Regions from separate parts of the Neobacillus sp. BP17 genome, predicted to be linked through region 1. Evidence: riboswitches for the same ligand, from Rfam matches in the RefSeq annotation. Region 1 holds a riboswitch; the other holds the start of a gene.
What was found. Region 1 has a riboswitch for glycine ahead of glyA (serine hydroxymethyltransferase). Riboswitches for the same ligand answer to the same signal wherever they lie in the genome.
Positions count from the first base shown of each region.

Region 2: it holds a riboswitch for glycine, as region 1 does, so the genes downstream of both, gcvT (glycine cleavage system aminomethyltransferase GcvT) here and glyA (serine hydroxymethyltransferase) in region 1, are expected to answer to the same signal.

Region 1 is NZ_CM184198.1:2,088,133-2,093,136, forward strand. Features, by position in the region: gene AC4QJR_RS10025 (amino acid permease) at 1-1,310, shown strand, start outside; glycine riboswitch at 1,519-1,614, shown strand; gene glyA (serine hydroxymethyltransferase) at 1,719-2,969, shown strand; gene AC4QJR_RS10035 (serine dehydratase beta chain) at 2,984-3,496, shown strand; gene sdaAA (L-serine ammonia-lyase, iron-sulfur-dependent, subunit alpha) at 3,496-4,395, shown strand; gene gcvT (glycine cleavage system aminomethyltransferase GcvT) at 4,392-5,004, shown strand, end outside.
Region 2 is NZ_CM184198.1:4,196,425-4,201,428, reverse strand. Features, by position in the region: gene AC4QJR_RS20510 (YqhG family protein) at 1-370, opposite strand, end outside; gene AC4QJR_RS20505 (DEAD/DEAH box helicase) at 348-2,036, opposite strand; glycine riboswitch at 2,212-2,299, shown strand; gene gcvT (glycine cleavage system aminomethyltransferase GcvT) at 2,472-3,578, shown strand; gene gcvPA (aminomethyl-transferring glycine dehydrogenase subunit GcvPA) at 3,597-4,943, shown strand; gene gcvPB (aminomethyl-transferring glycine dehydrogenase subunit GcvPB) at 4,936-5,004, shown strand, end outside.

The sequences.
Region 1 (5,004 bases):
GATTATTTCTAGGTGCCGGAAAATCTATACATTTAGCTGGTCCATCAATATTATTTGCTTACTTAATTACAGGTGTCATTTGCTTTTTGATCATGCGGGCACTTGGGGAACTGCTCTTAACCAATTTGAACTATCATTCTTTTGTTGACTTTGTAAGAGACTATTTAGGTAATATGGCAGCTTTTATCACGGGATGGACCTACTGGTTTTGCTGGATATCTATTGCAATGGCAGACTTAACAGCAGTTGGTCTTTATACTCAATATTGGTTTCCCTCTGTACCACAGTGGATGCCAGGATTAATTGCGCTTGTCATCTTGCTAGGTATGAACCTCGCTACTGTCAAGCTTTTCGGCGAAATGGAATTCTGGTTCGCATTAATTAAAGTTATCGCGATACTGGCACTCATTGTAATCGGTGTGTTCATGATTATTAAAGGCTTTTCCACCAATGCAGGAGCATCCAGTTTCACGAACTTATGGAGCCATGACGGCTGGTTTCCAAATGGCATAAATGGGTTTATTCTTTCATTCCAGATGGTTGTGTTTGCGTTTGTTGGCATTGAACTGGTAGGACTTACAGCAGGTGAAACAGAAAACCCAGAAAAAGTAATTCCAAAGGCCATCAATAATATTCCTATTCGAGTTTTGATTTTCTACGTTGGAGCCCTTATTGTCATCATGAGTATTTATCCATGGAACGCGATAAATCCTGCGAAAAGCCCATTTGTTCAAGTCTTCGTGGCGGTTGGAATCGCTGCAGCTGCTGGTATTGTCAATTTTGTCGTTCTAACTTCCGCGGCTTCGGCCTGTAACAGTGCCATCTTCAGTACAAGCCGTATGGTATACTCACTTGCCAGAGATAAAAATGCACCTGTACCATTTACAAAACTTACTTCCCGTAAAGTACCTTCAAATGCATTGCTCTTTTCAACTGTGGTCATTTTAATTGCCGTTGTGTTGAACTATGTTATGCCAGAAGGAGTATTTACCCTAATAACAAGTATTTCTACCGTATGTTTCATCTTTATTTGGGGGATTACAATTATCAGCCATTTGAAATACCGAAAAACAAGACCAGATCTAGCAAAAATAAACAAATTTAAATTGCCGCTTTATCCATTTTCTAATTACTTGATCCTAGCTTTTCTAGCATTTGTTCTGGTTGTGCTTGCACTTGCAGAAGATACTCGCGTTGCCTTGTTTGTAACTCCAGTTTGGTTTATTTTACTAATTGCCATCTATAAGATGCGGAATATGAAGGCAAACTATGCAGATCAAGTCAATCAGGAAAAGATAGCAGAAAATTAATAGGTAACTCAAAAATGTCTTATGATCCATTTTTGATACCGTTTTCAAAAAAAGCTTGACTTGGCTTCCAGTAACAATTATTCTGAAAATAATAAAAAAATAGAGCGGATGACGGTTGTGGGAGAGTGCAATTTTTACACGCCACCGAAGGAGCAAGTTCCAAAAAAAACCCTTGGAATTAATCTCTCAGGTAGATGGAACCACAGCGGGACGCAACTCTGGAGAGCGCATTAAAGTTATGCCACCAAAGGGGAATGTTCGTAACAGAACTAAACTCTCAGGTAAAAAGGACAGAGAAGGGAATATGAAGCTACATGCTTCCCCTTCTTCTGTCCTTTTTTGCGTGCAAAAAAGCAGATATTTGAAGCATAAAGGGGAGCCTGAACAATATTTCAAGGAGGAGTTATCATGAGTTTACAACAGAATGATCAAACCATTTTTGAAGCGATTAAAAAGGAGCAGGATCGTCAGCATCAAACATTGGAGTTGATTGCATCGGAAAACTTCGTTAGCCAAGATGTCCTAGAAGCAATGGGAAGTGTGATGACCAATAAATATGCAGAAGGCTATCCAGGAAAGCGTTACTATGGCGGATGTGAATTTGTCGATGTGGCAGAACAAGCAGCTATTGATCGTTTAACAAAGCTGTTTGGTGCTAAATATGCAAACGTTCAACCTCACTCAGGTGCACAAGCTAACTTTGCTGTTTTTTTCGCACTTCTTCAGCCTGGCGATAAAATCATGGGAATGAACCTTTCACAAGGTGGACATTTAACGCATGGAAGTCCTGTTAGTGTTTCAGGAAAATGGTTTGATGTTGTGTCCTATGGCGTCAAAGAAGACAATCATTTGATTGATTATGATGAGCTGGAGGAAATCGCGAAAAAAGAACAGCCAAAATTGATTATTGCAGGGGCAAGTGCTTACCCAAGAACAATTGATTTTGCACGCTTTAGACAAATTGCAGATCAAGTGGGTGCAAAATTCATGGTGGACATGGCGCATATTGCAGGACTCGTTGCTGCTGGTCTTCATCCATCGCCAGTTCCATACGCAGATGTTGTGACAAGCACCACGCATAAAACGTTGAGAGGACCTCGAGGCGGTATCGTTTTATCAAACAATGAAGAGATTATTAAAGCGATTAATAAATCTGTGTTCCCAGGAATTCAAGGCGGCCCCCTTATGCACATCATTGCAGCTAAAGCGGTTGCTTTCAATGAGGCTTTACAACCAAGCTTTAAAGATTATGCGAAACAAATCATTGATAATGCAGCAGCACTTGCGGATACGTTAAAGGAAGAAGGAGCAACCCTTGTCTCTGGAGGTACAGACAATCACATTGTTCTTTTAGATGTTCGCCCGTGGAACTTAACAGGAAAAGAAGCAGAGAAATTGTTAGAAGAAGCAGGAATTACTGTTAACAAAAACACGATTCCTTTTGACCCTGCAAGCCCATTTGTCACAAGTGGAATCCGTATGGGAACTGCTGCTTTAACAACTCGCGGTATGAAGCAGGATGATATGGAGAAGATCGGTAAAGTAATCGCTGCTGTTCTGAAAAATAAAGGTAATCTTGAAGTTCTTAAACAAGCAAAAGAAACGACTAAAAATATTTGTGGTAACTATCCACTATTTCAACAGTTAATTACTGTTTAAGAAGGAGACATTCCATGGAATTTCAAAGTTGCTTTGATATAATCGGCCCGATTATGGTTGGGCCCTCGAGTTCACATACAGCAGGTGTTGTGTCAATCGGAAAATTTATATTTGAACTATTAGGTCGTTGTCCAGAAGAGACAAAAATTGTATTTTACGATTCCTTTGCTGAAACGTACCAAGGACATGGAACAGATAAAGCGCTCATCGGCGGATTACTTGGTATGAATACTGACGATTCACGAATAAAAAATTCGTTGGAGTGGGCAAAAGAGGAAGGTATGCAGTACCATTTCGAGTTTGAAGACAAATGTACTTTTTATAACCATCCCAATACAACGATTGTGACAGCCAAATGCAATAATCGGGCTGTAAAAGTTGGAGGGGTATCCCTTGGCGGTGGTTTATCCAAAATCTTTATGATTAACGGAAGAAAAGTGGATATTCGGTTAAGTTCAGGCGATGATTTTACGTCCCTTGCTAGTCATTTCCAACCAAACGAGAAAGTATTTATGGAGGCAATTTAATGGAAATTAAGTCCATGGCAGAACTGATTGAAGCTTGTGAAAGAGAACAAAAAACCATTGGTCAAATCATGTTGATGTTGGAAGCGAAAAAGTCGGGAAGAGACGAAGAAACCATTATCAGCATGATGGAAGAACGATTGATCAAAATGAAGGAGGCCGTCGATAGCGGAATTAAAGACGGCTCAACAGCACCAAGTGGTATCTCCGGCGGTGATGCGGTGAAAATGTATAACTATATGACTCAGGGCAATGCCTTGTCAGGAAATTACATTAGTAATGCCATGACGTTTTCATTAGCTACATCTGAAAGCAATGCACGTATGGGGATTATTGTTGCTACACCAACTGCGGGAGCAGCTGGAATTTTACCTGGTGTATTGTTTTCACTTTATAAAAATGACACCTATTCATATAAAGATTTAGTCATGGGCTTATTTACTGCAAGTATGCTAGGTTACGTGATTGCTAACCGTTCCTTTATTTCAGGAGCAGCAGGAGGCTGCCAAGCAGAAGTGGGATCCGCAACGGCAATGGCTGCGGGGACAATCGTAGAGTTAAAAGGCGGTACACCACAACAAGCTGTAAATGCAACCGCAATTGCTATGAAATCATTATTAGGCTTGGTGTGCGATCCGGTTGCAGGACTTGTTGAAGTACCTTGTATTAAGCGAAATGTCATTGGTACCTCGATTGCCTTTTCTGCTGCCGATCTATCACTTGCTGGCGTGGAAAGCCGGATTCCATGTGACGAAGTCATAGAAGCGATGTATAAGGTTGGAAAGGAAATGCCAAGGACACTAAGGGAAACCGCACTTGGCGGGCTGGCGATGACCGAAACAGGTAAAAAGGTAAAAGAACAGTTATTTTGTCGGAAATCTAAATCGGAGGTAACACAATGACTACTAATACATTGTTAAAACGGACACCCTTATTTGAAACATATAAAAAACATGGCGCAAAGGTCATCGATTTTGGCGGCTGGGAGCTTCCGGTACAGTTTTCAAGTATTTTAGAAGAGCATGAGTCAGTACGTATCCGTGCAGGACTTTTTGATGTCTCTCATATGGGTGAAGTAGTGGTAGAGGGAAAAGATGCAGAAAGCTACATAAACTATCTGGTCACAAACGATGTGACGAAGCTCAGTATCAATCAGGCACAGTATACTGCAATGTGCTACCAGAACGGCGGAACGGTCGATGATTTACTAGTTTATAAATTAACGCATGATAAATATTTACTCGTCATCAATGCGGCCAACATTGATAAAGACTTTGAATGGATGAAGCAACATGTAAAAGGAGAGGTAACACTCAAAAATATCTCCAATGAAATTGCGCAGCTAGCCATTCAAGGACCAGAGGCTGAACGTATTTTGCAAAAACTAACGGAAACCAATCTATCTGAAATTGGCTCATTTAAATTTGCACAACATGTTAATGTTTCCGGAATAACAGATATCCTCGTATCACGTACAGGTTATACAGGTGAAAATGGTTTTGAGCTTTATT
Region 2 (5,004 bases), 2.1 Mb from region 1:
TCATACATAGCCATGGCAGCAAGGGGGTCTGCCTGTTCTGATGGCAATGATTTTCGTAAAGCCGCATATAGCTGGCTAGTTTCTTAGTTGAAGCAAAAATTTGATGTAGACGAGGAGAACCAAAATGAATGATTTCCCCTTTTATATTTTCAGGAGCTGCATCTTGATTCGTGATAAAGGTTAGCCTCATCGGATTTGGAATCCCGCCTGTTTTTTCTAAATAATGCCAGTAAAAAGGGCGGTTCATTAATTCCTTGTCAAGTTCCACTGTTAACTGAACCATTAAATATCCAGGGCCATTCTCTACAATTTCACAATCATTAGCCTGAAAATAGGTCAATAGAAAGTTATGAATTTCCTGCTGCTGCATGGGAATCTCCTTTCTTCATCGATTCTGCAAATTCAATCATTGATGATAAGTTTTCCATTTTTATGCGCATTTCCCCTTCAGTAGAGGATTGTCCGAATATATCTATTAAGTGGTCTTCAATATTGCCAAATTCCAACTTTGTTAAAATATCGTCCAGTTCGCCGATTACTTTTTCGAATAAATGGATTTTTTCATAAAGAAGCTTTAAGATATGCTCCTCGACCGTGTTTTTTATTGCAAAGTTATAAATCATGACATCTTTTTCCTGCCCAAGACGATGAATACGACCAATCCGCTGTTCTAGCCGCATTGGATTCCATGGCAAATCGAAATTAATTATATGGTTGCAAAATTGAAGATTAATTCCTTCGCCGCCCGCTTCTGTCGCAATTAGAACTTGTGCATGCTTTTGAAATAATTCTCTCATCCAGTCCTTTTTCCCGCGCTTAAACCCGCCGCGAAAAGGGACAGATGTTATTCCATGCTGTTTTAAATACCATTGTAAGTACATTTGAGTGGCTCGATATTCTGTGAAAATAATCACTTTATCATTTACCTTTTGAATTAACTCTAATGCTTTTTCCGCTTTGGAATTTTTCTGAACAGCTTCGACCTTTTTCATTAAATATTGAATTTGTTCTTCGAAAGCTGGAGTTGGATTTTCCTTTTTTTGCAGCATATTCTTTAATGTATAAAAAACGGCCTCTCTGCTGCTGCATGCCTCACGCTGCAACGTCATGACTGAGAATGAACTAGTTTGTACCCAATTCCCTTCACTTTTTAAGTTTGTAATTGACTCGTAAAGATCTTTCTCCTCAGGGGTACATTCAATTGGAATCGTCTCAACATGCCGTTTTGTCCATTCGATTCCTGTATCTGCCCGCCTATTCCGAATCATGACCTTGTTTACTAATTCTTTTAAATGTTCATCATCATTTAAGGATCGTGCATCACGCTTGTATTTTTCATAGAATGCCGTTTCGCTCCCTAAATGTCCTGGTTTTAATAACGAAACCAGATTGAAAATTTCCTCGACTCGGTTCTGAATCGGTGTTGCCGTCAACAATAAACAAAATTTCTTTTTCAGATTTTGAACAAATTCGTAGTTTTTTGTTTTGTTATTTTTTAGTTTATGTGCTTCATCAATGATGATGAGATCATAGTCTTGTTGGTAGATAATGTCGCGATGTGGATTACGTTTTGCTGTATCAATCGAGGATACGACGACATCGCACTGTTCCCACACATAGCTTTTTCTTTGTGATATAGCAGGAATGAAAAATTTGCTATTTAGCTCGGTCGACCACTGTGTAACTAAAGAAGCAGGGACAAGGATTAATACCTTTTTCACCAATCCGCGTATCATATATTCTTTTAGAATTAATCCAGCTTCAATTGTTTTTCCGAGCCCAACTTCATCAGCAAGGATAGCTTTTCCGTTCATATTTTCAATTACTTGTTTCGCTGTTTCGAGCTGGTGTGGAAGCGGGGTTAAATTAGATAAATGACTTGGTGCCAATAAACCGTTGAAATCAGGAACAACGAGATGTTTTTCTACTCCAATTGCTAGTTTAAAAAGCTCCCAATTCCCCCATGGACCATCGTTATCGATTCTATGTAAAAAATCATCCTTCCAAGAGGAATCAAATTCAATTTCGATCGACATGGTGTCAACTCCTTTTTTACAATTTCCAGCTTTATTCTTTCAAATAAAATTATTGCCCAATGTATTATTTTAATGGTAGGATGATTATAGTCTTGAATGTTTTAAATATTTTAATAAAGTAATTTATTTTATAAGTATAATTAGTATGACCAATTTGGATAATATTATAATGCGAATGATAACAAGGGGAGAGACTACCTTTGTAGCGCCGAAGGAGCAAGCAGAAATGTGAATCTCTCAGGCAAAAGAACTCTTGTTTGACGCAGCTCTGGAGAGTGCTGATTAGACATTTACAGCCACCAAAGGGGAAAGCCTTTAAAGGTAAACTTTCAGGTGCAAGGACAGAGACCTTCCTAATTTTACATGGGAGGTTTCTGTCCTTTTTTATGGTTATCCTAAGAATAGTATGTGCCAAAGATTGAAGGGGGATTAAGAATGTCTGAATTAAAACGAACTCCGCTTTTTGATGTGTATAAGGAATGGGGAGGAAAAACCATTGATTTCGGTGGTTGGGAGCTGCCAGTTCAATTTTCCAGCATTAAAGAAGAGCATGAAGCTGTTCGCACACGTGCAGGATTATTTGATGTTTCCCATATGGGTGAAGTGGAAGTAAAAGGCAAGAATAGCTTGGATTTTTTACAAAAAATGATGACAAATGACATTTCAAAAATTAAAAATGGCGGTGCCCAGTACACGGCCATGTGTTATGAAAATGGCGGTACTGTCGATGACCTTCTTGTATATAAAATTGAGGACAATCATTACCTGTTAGTTGTTAATGCATCAAATATTGAAAAAGATTATAAGTGGCTTGAAGACCATGTAACTGGAGATGTTACTTTAGAAAACTTATCAGAAAAAACAGCGCAGCTTGCCCTTCAAGGACCACTTGCAGAAAAAGTACTGCAAAAGCTCGCTGGGAATACGGATTTGAGTGGGATTGGTTTTTTCAAATTCCAGCAAGAAGTAATACTTAATGGGAAAAAATCCTTAGTATCAAGAACAGGATATACCGGTGAAGATGGTTTTGAAGTATATTGTGATGCAGAGGATGCAGTTGATCTTTGGAAAGATATTTTAGCAGCAGGTAAGGAAGACGGAGTAATTCCTGTTGGATTAGGTGCCCGCGATACACTGCGTTTTGAAGCAGTATTAGCACTTTATGGCCAAGAACTTTCTGCAGAAATTTCACCACTAGAAGCAGGGATTGGCTTTGCCGTGAAATTATCCAAGGAAGTTGATTTTATTGGGAAAGAAGCATTAATCCAACAAAAGGAAAAGGGCTTACCAAGAAAATTGGTAGGAATTGAAATGATTGATCGTGGGATTCCACGTCATGGATACCCAGTATATAGTGGGGATCAGTTAATTGGTGAGGTTACAACAGGCACTCAATCACCAACTTTAAAGAAAAATATTGGTCTTGCTCTAATTAATTCGGAATTTACAGGGCTTGAATCCGTTGTTGAAGTGGAGATTCGCGGTAAACGCTTAAAGGCTACTGTCGTTCCAACACCTTTTTATAAAAGAGAAAAGAAATAACAGAAGGGAGTTAGTTTTATGAAACATCGCTATTTACCTATGACTGAACAAGATAAGAATGCTATGCTCGAGGCAATTGGTGTTTCCTCTATTGATGAACTGTTTAGCGATATCCCTGAAAAAGTAAAATTTAAGGGTGAATACAATATCAAAGCAGCTAAGTCTGAAACAGCCTTAATGAAAGAACTGTTTAATATGGCTAGCAGGAACGCTGACCTAAAAAGAAATGTTTCTTTTATTGGTGCAGGTGTATATGACCATTACATGCCTGTTATTGTCGACCATGTTATTTCTAGATCAGAATTTTATACAGCTTATACACCATATCAACCAGAAATATCTCAAGGTGAACTTCAAGCAATCTTTGAATTTCAAACGATGATTTGTGAATTAACTGGCATGGATGTGGCCAATTCCTCTATGTATGATGGCGGAACAGCACTTGCTGAAGCAGCAATGCTTAGTGCGGGCCATACAAAAAGAAAAACAATTATAGTCTCTAGTGCCGTACATCCTGAAGCACGCGATGTTCTTAAAACATATGCAAAGGGTCAGTACCTCAATGTGGTCGAAGTACCTGTGAAAGATGGAGTTACGGATCTAGAAGCATTAAAAGGGCTCGTAAATGAGGATGTTGCAGCTGTTATTGTCCAATATCCAAACTTCCTTGGACGAATCGAGCCTTTAAAAGAGCTGGAAGAAATTATCCACGCAAATAAGTCCATGTTTGTAGTTTCAAGCAATCCATTATCCCTTGGGGTGTTAACACCTCCAGGTAAATTTGGTGCTGACATTGTTATTGGTGATGCCCAGCCATTTGGAATTCCAACCGCTTTTGGCGGCCCTCATTGCGGCTATTTCGCAGTTACTACTAAGTTGATGAGAAAAGTTCCTGGACGTCTTGTTGGACAGACGACAGATGACCAAGGCCGTCGTGGGTTTGTTTTAACCTTGCAAGCTCGTGAACAGCATATCCGTCGTGATAAGGCGACATCAAATATTTGTTCCAACCAAGCTTTAAATGCCCTTGCAGCATCTGTGGCAATGACAGCTTTAGGTAAAAAGGGTGTACGTGAGATGGCGGCTGCCAACTTACAAAAGGCTCATTATGCAAAAAATGCATTTAAGGAAGCTGGCTTTGAAGTGGTATATGATGGTCATTCATTCAACGAATTCGTTGTAAAATTAAATAAACCTGTCAAAGAAATTAATCAACAGCTTTTACAAAAAGCAATTATTGGCGGCTATGATTTGGGTCGTGATTATCCAGATCTTGTTAACCATATGCTGATTGCTGTAACAGAACAACGCTCTAAGGAAGAAATTGATACTCTAGTGAAAGAATTGGGGGATTTCCATGCATAATCAAGACCAGGCACTCATTTTTGAACTTAGCACACCAGGCCGCATCGGTTATAGTCTGCCA